DNA from 3 places in the Pseudomaricurvus sp. genome. Region 2 is predicted to be linked to each of the others. Evidence: predicted binding sites of a transcription regulator. Region 2 holds the regulator's gene; each other region holds the start of a gene.
The links. The regulator LexA, encoded in region 2, represses DNA repair genes until DNA is damaged. The targets are predictions, from matches to a motif close to ACTGTNTNTANANACAGT.
Positions count from the first base shown of each region.

Region 1: recN (DNA repair protein RecN) is a predicted target of LexA. The motif match lies at 1,229-1,246, and genes of this name have one in related genera.
Region 3: ruvC (crossover junction endodeoxyribonuclease RuvC) is a predicted target of LexA. The motif match lies at 1,716-1,733, and genes of this name have one in related genera.

Region 1 is NZ_CBFIHX010000052.1:12,705-15,965, forward strand. It holds gene dnaK (molecular chaperone DnaK) at 1-235, opposite strand, end outside; gene grpE (nucleotide exchange factor GrpE) at 458-1,042, opposite strand; gene recN (DNA repair protein RecN) at 1,298-2,962, shown strand; gene ACTG33_RS08905 (hypothetical protein) at 2,996-3,261, opposite strand, start outside.
Region 2 is NZ_CBFIHX010000025.1:18,264-21,524, reverse strand. It holds gene ACTG33_RS05385 (DUF6763 family protein) at 283-612, shown strand; gene ACTG33_RS05380 (TIGR00730 family Rossman fold protein) at 616-1,278, opposite strand; gene lexA (transcriptional repressor LexA) at 1,433-2,035, shown strand; gene ACTG33_RS05370 (cell division inhibitor SulA) at 2,134-2,592, shown strand; gene ACTG33_RS05365 (hypothetical protein) at 2,707-2,955, opposite strand; gene ACTG33_RS05360 (hypothetical protein) at 3,150-3,261, opposite strand, start outside.
Region 3 is NZ_CBFIHX010000089.1:6,333-9,593, reverse strand. It holds gene ruvB (Holliday junction branch migration DNA helicase RuvB) at 1-470, opposite strand, end outside; gene ruvA (Holliday junction branch migration protein RuvA) at 484-1,116, opposite strand; gene ruvC (crossover junction endodeoxyribonuclease RuvC) at 1,179-1,697, opposite strand; gene aspS (aspartate--tRNA ligase) at 1,888-3,261, opposite strand, start outside.

The sequences.
Region 1 (3,261 bases), on a different contig from region 2:
CTTTGTACTTACGACCAATCAGACGCTTAACCGCGAACAAAGTATTGCTCGGGTTAGTCACAGACTGACGCTTGGCGCTCTGACCGACCAGAATTTCACTGTCGTCAGTAAAGGCAACAATGGAAGGGGTTGTACGATCGCCTTCAGCGTTCTCAATAACCTTGGCTTTGCCACCCTCAAGTACAGATACACATGAGTTGGTTGTACCCAGGTCGATACCAATGATTTTACCCATTTCGATAATCTCCGAAAATTCGAGCCTGCAACACCGTGCAGGGCTTGTTAAAACATTTCTCAACCAGTCTCGACTGGCTGTTTCTCAAACTGTTGGTTTCTATATTGGCGCGACTGTCTGTTTTTCAACCCTGAGCGTGAGTTTTTTTCATCGCTCCAACACCCGCGCAAGCAGAAATACCTGTTTTTTAAACAAGAACTCTGCTTTCTCAAACAAGAACTCTTACTTGGCAACCACGACCATTGCCGGACGAACCAGACGACCGTGCAGGGTATAACCCTTCTGGAACACATTGATCACGGTGTTCGGCTCAGCGTCCGGGCTTTCTACCATGGTCATGGCCTGATGCAGCTGCGGGTCGAAAGGCTCGCCCACCGGGTTCAGCGCTTCGATCTTGTGCTTGGTCAGGGTGTCCTGAAAAGACTTCAGCGTCAGCTCAATGCCTTCAACCACTGGCTTCAGCGACTCATCGTCGACATTCATTGCGTCCAGCGCCCGCTCCAGGTTATCGATCACCGGCAGCAAGTCACTGACCAGCTTTTCCTGACCGAATTTGTGGGCTTTTTCCACATCCTGCTCGGCGCGGCGACGTGCATTCTGGGCTTCCGCCTGTGCACGCAACTCCTGCTCTTTGGCCTCAATCAGCTGCTGATTGAGGCTCTCGATTTCGGCCTGAACCGCGTCTACTGTAGGCGCTTCGCCAGCACCGGACTCATTACCGGCTTCGGCCTGTTCGGCTGCTTTCTTCTCGGCAGCCTCAGCGGCTACCTCTTCCACTTCGGGGGATGTCTGCTGTTCGTCTGACACACTGAACTCCGTATACCAAGATGATTCATAGGGTTATTCATAAGACCTGCTGCCAATATGGGGCCGCCCGGATATCTTTCAAGGGCTCCCAAACATCTTTCGGGCACATCCGACATCTTTCAGAGGGAGTAGAGCGCAAGTTTCATAGGGAGTAGCGCACAAGGGATTTGCCTGCACCGTAAAACTACTGTACAAATAAACATGGTTAAATGATAAATTCCCACCCACAACCGTCTTTGCGTCAGGAGTAATACCATGCTGACCCACCTCAGCGTTCAGAACTTCACCCTGGTGGATGCCCTTGAGCTCGAACTCAACCGCGGCATGACCGCCATCACCGGCGAAACCGGTGCCGGCAAATCCATCCTGCTGGATGCCCTGGGACTGACGCTGGGCGATCGGGCCGATCCGGATCGGGTCAGACACGGCCGGCAACGCGCCGACATTTGCGCCACCTTTGACGTTTCGGACATCCCCCGCGCCCGCCAGTGGCTGGACGACCACGATCTGGACAGCGACAGCGATTGCCTGCTGCGCCGGGTAGTGACCCGTGAAGGACGCTCCAGAGGTTACATCAACGGCCAGCCGGTACCGCTGGGGCAACTCAAAGAACTGGGCGAGATGCTGATCGATATTCACAGCCAGCACGCTCACCAGTCACTCCTGAAAAAAGACACTCACCGCCGCCTGCTGGACGACTACGCCAACCACCAGTCGTTGGCACGACAGTGCAAAACCCTCTACCGCGATTGGCAGGAAGCCCAAAAACACTTTGAAGAGTGGCGGGACAACGCCGAAGAAATCACTGCCCGCACCCAACTTCTGCGCTATCAGGTTCAGGAACTGGACGCTTTGGCACTGGAAGACAACGAACTGGAGGCCATGGAGGCCGAACAGCGGCAATTGGCCAGCGCCGACACCCTGCTGCAAAACAGCCAACTGGCCGCACAGATCTGTGACGACGAGGAAGGTGGACTGCTCACCACGCTGGGCAAAGCCCTGCACCTGCTGCAGGACCTGAACGACAAACCCCAGGCATTGTGTAGCGCCGAAGAGCTGCTGCTCAGCGCCCAAATCCAGATTCAGGAAGCTCAGAGTGAAATTAACCACCACATCGACAGCTTCGAGATGGACCCCGAGCGACTGACGTTTATCGAGGAGCGCCTGTCCAGCTGTTACGACATCGCCCGCAAACACCGAATCTCTCCCTCGGAGCTACAAACACTGCATCAGGATCTGGCCAATGAACTGGAACAACTGGACGGCAGCGAGGGCCAACTGGATGAACTGGAGGCCCAAGCTACAGCCTGCCAGTCCGCTTATATGGCTTGCGCCGAAAAGCTGTCCAACCAGCGCCACAAGGCCGCCAAACAACTGCAAAAAGCCATCAATGAACAACTGCACGCACTCGCTATGCAGAACGCGCAACTGGCCATCCAGCTGCACAGCAGCCCTGAGCACGCCAGCCCACACGGACTGGATGACATCGAGTTCTTAATCAGCACCAACCCCGGCCAAAGCCCCAAAGCACTGGCTAAAGTGGCGTCCGGCGGCGAGCTGTCTCGCGTCAGCCTGGCCATTCAGGTGGTGACCGCACGCAGCTCCACCACCCCCACCCTGGTGTTTGACGAAGTGGATGTGGGCATCGGCGGCGCCACCGCTGACGTGGTAGGTGATCTATTACGTCAGCTGGGCCATCAGGGACAGGTACTGTGCGTCACCCACTTGCCGCAGGTTGCCAGCAAAGGACATCAGCATCTGCAGGTGCACAAGGAAACCGACAAGACATCAGCTCAGACGGCACTGATTCAGCTCAATGGGGATGACAAGATTATGGAGATTGCGCGCATGATGGGCGGGGCTCAGATGACGAAACAAACCATCGCCCACGCGCGAGAAATGTTGGAAATGGCAGATTAAGACTGCCATAACAGACCAAACCTCTTTAGAAGATCAAGCCTCGGCAGAGGAATCCGCTGGAGAGTCTTTAGGCTCACCGCGCAACTGCTCATACTGATCCGGATCGACAAACATCAATTTAAAAATGATGTCTTCCTTCTTGCCCGGCTCAATACAGACAACCAGCACATTATACTGCTCATCAATCTTTACCACACCCGGCTGGTGCACCAGCGTACCGCCGGTTGCCTGATTGGTGAGGATATTCAGATCTTTCTTGGCCTTGATGGTTTGACCGATTTGATTCAGCATCGCTTTCA
Region 2 (3,261 bases):
TTTAGACCAATTTCTTCTCTGCAACTCAGCCGGAATAGCTCTGAGATGTAAAACCAGCGAGTCCCTTTTAGAGTGAAACTGAAAACGCTATAGAAATGAAGGGCTTAACCTATCTGTTGAAAATTACACTGAGCACACCTTCAAAACAGTGAGAAATCAGGTTGAAACGGGAGGCTTTCAACACGCCTCTCAAGCAGGTATGTTTTGATTACATTCTCAGAGATTAATAAAGAAACAGACGTCTATCGAAGAGCAGAATCACAAAAAGGAAGGTAACACTCAATGGCCTCAGTAAACCCAATCTGCCCTGCCATCATTGGGGAATGGTACCAGGACATCGTTGAAAACCTTTATTTTGAAGTTGTCGCCATCGACTATCAGGCTGGCAGCGTAGAGATCCAATACCACGACGGTGAAGTGGGTGAAGTGGATCTGGAAAGCTGGCCAGAAATGGTCTTGGTGCCCGCCTCTCCCCCTGAAGATGCCAGCGCAGCCTTTGAAATGTCGATGCCAAACAGCTGGAATGACGAATCAAACCTTAACCCCTGTAACTGGAACGACCCTCTCAGCCAAATTGAACCAGACCTGTTTCAGGGATCAGAAGAGTTTTAACCGCTACGATGAACTGCCCTCCTGCAGCTCAGCTCTGCGGGCGATATGATCCATCAGGATATCCCGCACCTCCTGGACACTGTCGACTACAGTAAACAGATCCAGCTCTTCACTATCAATGCACTGGTGGCCAGCCATGGTCGTTTTCATCCACTCCAGTAGACCTGACCAATAGGCCTTTCCTACCAACACAACCGGAAACGGCTCTACTTTTTGAGTCTGAACCAGTGTTAATGCCTCAAAGAGTTCATCGAGCGTACCAAATCCACCGGGGAAGATTACAAACCCGACTGCATTTTTCACAAACAAAAACTTTCTGACAAAGAAGTAACGGAAAGTGAGACTGACATTCTGGTAGGGATTAGCGCCCTGCTCTCTGGGGAGCGTAATATTCAGGCCTACTGAAGCACCTCCACCCTCAAACGCACCTCGATTAGCCCCTTCCATGATACCTGGGCCACCACCCGTAATAACCGGAATCTTTTCCTCTGCCAATAGCTGCCCTAACTCTCGAGACAGCTGATAATACTGGGTTCCCTCCTTAAAACGGGCACTCCCAAAGATGGTTACAGCACCTTTAATCTTGATGAGCTGCTCAATTCCATCCACCACTTCAGACTGAATCCGTAACACACGCCACGCCTCAGGCATTTTTGCATCTAGCATACAACCTCCTTAGCGCAACTAAACCTTCGGTAAAACAAGGGGTTACGCAGGCTTTACTCTAAGTATAGTTAACTTTGCTAAAAAAACTTGCACAGCGCCATTCACTGTATATAATCACAGTCACTGTATAAAAAATCAGGAAAGGCAAATTCTTATGATTAAGCTCACCGCCAGGCAGGAAGAAGTTCTCAACCTGATCAAGCGCAACATTGAAGAGACCGGCTATCCCCCGACTCGCGCCGAAATTGCCAAAGAACTGGGCTTTCGTTCAGCCAATGCTGCCGAAGAGCACCTGAAAGCACTGGCGCGTAAAGGCGCCATCGAAATGGTCGCCGGGGCCTCTCGCGGCATTCGCTTGCCGGAAGAAACTACAGGTATTCCTATCGTCGGACGCGTCGCTGCCGGTAGCCCGGTCTTAGCTACCGAACACATCGAAGAGTACTGCAGCATTCCGCATGACTTTTTCTCCCCTACTGCCGACTTTTTACTGCGTGTCACCGGTGAAAGCATGAAAGACATCGGCATCATGGATGGAGATCTTCTTGCAGTGCACAAAACCGATCAGGTTCGCAATGGCGATATTGTGGTTGCCCGCATAGAAGATGAAGTTACGGTTAAACGCTATCAACGAAAGCGCGGCTCGCACCAGATAGAGCTTTACCCTGAAAACGAAGAATTTAATGTTATCGAGGTTGACCTGAAAGATCAGGATTTCGCCATTGAGGGCCTTAGCGTGGGCGTTATCCGCAGGGATTAAAACACCTCCAAACCCGACCTAAATGAGATAACCGGGTTGCCAGAGAGTGGTACCACGCCTTAACAGCACAAACGATGAAACAAAGACTGGAGAACATCATGCCTATAGCAAGACAACTTCAACCTGAGGTTAACGCCTCCCCGGGCACCGCCAATCGGGGTCCGTTTCATCCTGTTGAGGCACAACCACAAGCAGCAGCGGCCACCTCGTCAATTACTGAGCTGGTGTTAACCCAACACAGTCCCGACGCACAAATGCTGCTACTCCCCATGCTTGCCCACTTAAGTCGTAATGCAGAACGCTGGATCACCTGGATTACCGATGCACCGGTGAATCGCGACGAATTAGCCAGTTACGGTGTTGATACAGACAAGGTTCGAATTATTCGCAGTCAATCAGATGAATCCACTCGGTGGATCCTGTGGGAGGCTCTGAATACAGGCACCAGTCACACGGTCATTGCCACACTGAATGAGCTGAACGAAAACAGTTTTCATCATCTGGAAACCGCTGCACAGGCAGGAGAAAGCCGCGCATTGCTGATCCGCTACCGCTAAGCGACATCGTATAAGTGAACGAGATAGGAATATTCGACAAGGAGGTCGACAGGTTTTCAAAGTTTTAAGCCCGGACAGAGTTCCAGGGCCAGAAAAGACCAGAAATGGAAAAACTCAGTGAAGTGTACGCTGCTCTGGTTCAAGTTCAAACTCAGCATAGTTCTGCTCAGCCAAATCCCCTACTGTTTCCAGCCCTGCTTCAATCATTGCCTTTACAACATCAAAACGAGCGTCTTTCAGGAAATCTTCCGCTTCTTTTGAAAACTTGATACACACCAAAGGCTCGCTTTCGTCTTCTCCCGCGCGACGCAAACCGACACCTCCGTCAGCGAGCTCGACTATTTCGTACAGGGCGGAAGACATAACAACTCCAAAAAATTCGAAAAACATGCGAAAGGAGTTGATCAGCAGGTTTCTGCCCTGTCTGTCCAAGCCAATGCAATTAGGTGTATTGAACCATTGTAACATTTATCCAAGATGGAATTCCAATTGCTGGCCCCGACCTGAGTGTCAAGCCACAGGCCATCAAAAGGTCTACTAGACGACAGGCACCTAAATCAATATTCCTCGAATGACTGACGCTGACGCTCAACCAGGCCTGACAATGCCGTCAGATAGCGCTTTACTCGCTCCAGAGATAATTCTTCTGTCTGGGCTGCAGATGCATCC
Region 3 (3,261 bases), on a different contig from region 2:
TCCAGCTTAATAGAGCGAGCCGCAGGTCCTTCACCGATCATAATATCCAACTGATAGTCTTCCATCGCCGGATACAGTACCTCTTCCACATTGGGACTGAGGCGGTGAATTTCGTCAATGAATAACACATCGCCGGGCTCGAGATTGGTCATCAACGCCGCTAAATCACCCGCCTTCTCCAGAACAGGGCCTGACGTCGTCTTCAGATCCACCTCCATTTCATTGGCAATGATGTTCGCCAGCGTGGTTTTACCCAGCCCGGGCGGGCCAAATACCAGAGTATGATCCAAAGCTTCCGAACGCCCTTTGGCGGCCTGAATAAAGATTTCCATCTGTTCACGAACCACCGGCTGACCGACGTACTCCGCCAGACTTTTCGGGCGAACAGCACGATCCTGTACATCTTCCATGACCCGGGGTTCAGCACTGACGACTCGCTCAACCGGGGAAAACTGGTCTTTTTCAATCATAAATCAGGCTCTCTTAAGCCGGGGACAGACTGCGCAAAGACAATCGAATCAGCTCTTCACTGCGGGTAACACTGTGCGCTCGCAGCACACCAGCCACCATTTTGCTTGCCTCTACAGGCTTATAACCCAGAGCGACCAGGGCGCTTTCCGCTTCAGCCACAATATCGTTACCGTCTTCACCACTGCCGGACCGCGGTTGACTGGCGGCCTCCATTTCAGCCAGAGGCGCGTGAGCCACCTGCCAGGTCTTCAGTTTGTCCCTAAGCTCAATCATCAAGCGTTCTGCGGTTTTTTTACCGACACCGGGAACCTTAACCAGCGCCGAGACATTATCTTCCATCACGCAACTCACCAACTGGTCAGTCTCCATGCCCGACAGAATCGCCAGTGCCATTTTGGGGCCAACGCCGCTGACTTTAATCAGGGTGCGGAACAGTTCCCGGTCTTTTTTATCGTAAAAGCCGTAGAGTGCCTGAGAGTTTTCACTGACCGCGAAGTGAATCGCCAAAGTCACGTTGCCACCGAGCTCCGGCAATTGATACAAAGTCGTCATCGGCACCAGCACCTCATAACCGACACCATTAACGTCCACCAGCACCTCAGGTGCTTTCTTTTCCAGTAACTGCCCTTGCAGACGTCCGATCATAAACTGTGATTTCCTCTATCGATAAGCAGGCCAACGCTTGAAGCCAGCCTATACCATAATACTTACACCATGCGCCCACGACGAAAGGTTTTTGCCGTGGCGACTTTGATTAAGTGTTGATGTGTGTTGGCGTGACATAAAGCCACCCCCAAGGCATCGGCGGCGTCTTCCTGTGGTTCGGATGGCAGTTTCAGCAAAACCTTCACCATGTGCTGCATCTGGTGTTTATCAGCCGCGCCATTGCCTACCACAGACTGCTTGATTTTCCGGGCCTCGTACTCGGACACCGGCAAGTTCTGACTCACCGCAGCCACTATAGCAGCACCACGCGCCTGCCCCAGCTTCAAGGCCGAGCCGGCACTTTTTGCCATAAAGACGTGTTCAATCGCCATTTCCTGTGGGCAATATTCTTCGATAATTTCCGTGATGGAATCAAAAATGATTTTCAGGCGTTCAGGCAAGCTTAAATCCGGAATACGAATGACACCGCTGCTCACATACTCATAGCGCGAGCCGACGTGGTTAATAATGCCAAAACCGGTTTTTCTTGAACCGGGGTCAATCCCCAGAATGAGCGCCATAGCCCGCCGCACCTTAATACTGTTTTTTCATCCAGTGGTTAGTGTGTCGGGAAACCCATGACAGGTCAAGTGAAGCCTTTATCCGCGTCAGCCCTATAGAACACACCCCAGAACGAAAAACGGGAGGTGCAAACGCTTTTCGCGCTCACAGCCTCCCGTTCATTTCGCATCGTGCCTTCAGACGACTCGCTTACGCTTTGGTCTCTTTCTTTTTAAGGCGGATGTTCAACTCGCTTAACTGAGTGGTATCCACCTGTCCCGGGGCATCCGTCAGAACACAGGCTGCGGTCTGGGTTTTCGGGAAGGCGATAACGTCACGAATGGAACTGGCACCGGTCATCAGCATGATCAAACGATCCAAGCCAAAGGCCAAACCACCGTGCGGTGGCGCACCGTACTGCAAAGCATCCAACAGGAAGCCAAACTTCTCACGCTGCTCTTCTTCACCAATACCCAGTACACGGAATACTGTCTGCTGCATGGTCTGATCGTGAATACGAACAGAACCACCGCCCAGCTCGCAACCGTTCAGCACCATATCGTAAGCTCTGGACAGAGCCGACAGAGGGTTGGCTTCCAGCTCTTCTGCGGAACAGGATGGCGCGGTAAACGGGTGGTGAAGGGAGGTTACGCCGCCATCAATTTCTTCAAACATAGGGAAGTCAACGACCCACAGAGGTGCCCACTCGCAGGTGTACATATCCAGATCTTCACCCACCTTACAGCGCAGCGCGCCCAGGGCTTCGGTCACAACCTTGATAGTGTCGGCACCAAAGAAGACGATATCGCCGTTTTGAGCACCGGTACGCTCCATCACATTCATGGTCACTTCATCGCCCAGGAACTTGATGATGGGTGATTGCAGGCCTTCAACGCCTTTTTCGATTTCGTTAACCTTGATCCAGGCCAGACCTTTGGCACCGTAGATACCCACAAACTTGGTGTATTCATCAATTTGCTTACGGGAAATGGAAGCGCCGCCAGTCACTTTCAATGCCGTTACACGACACTTGGGATCGTTGGCTGGACCGGCAAAGACTTTAAAATCGATGTCTGTCAGCAGGTCTTTAATTTCCACCAGTTCCAGCGGGATGCGCATATCCGGCTTGTCAGAGCCGTATTTTTGCATGGCTTCCGCAAAGGGCATACGTGGGAATTCACCCAACTCAACGCCTTTCAACTCGCTGAACAGCTGACGAATCATCTTTTCAGTGACCGACATGATTTCCTCGTCGCTCATAAACGAGGTTTCGATATCGATTTGAGTAAATTCTGGCTGACGGTCTGCGCGCAAATCTTCATCACGGAAACACTTGGCGATCTGGTAGTAGCGATCAAAGCCAGACACCATCAACAACTGCTTAAACAGCTGTGGAGACTGTGGCAGTGCGAAGAACTTGCCTTCGTGGGTTCTGGATGGCACCAGATAATCACGAGCACCTTCCGGCGTTGCACGAGTCAGAATTGGGGTTTCAATGTCCAGAAAACCATTCTCATCGAGAAAGTTACGGATAGAATTGGTGACCTTGGAACGGAAACGCAGGCGATCCTGCATTTCCTGACG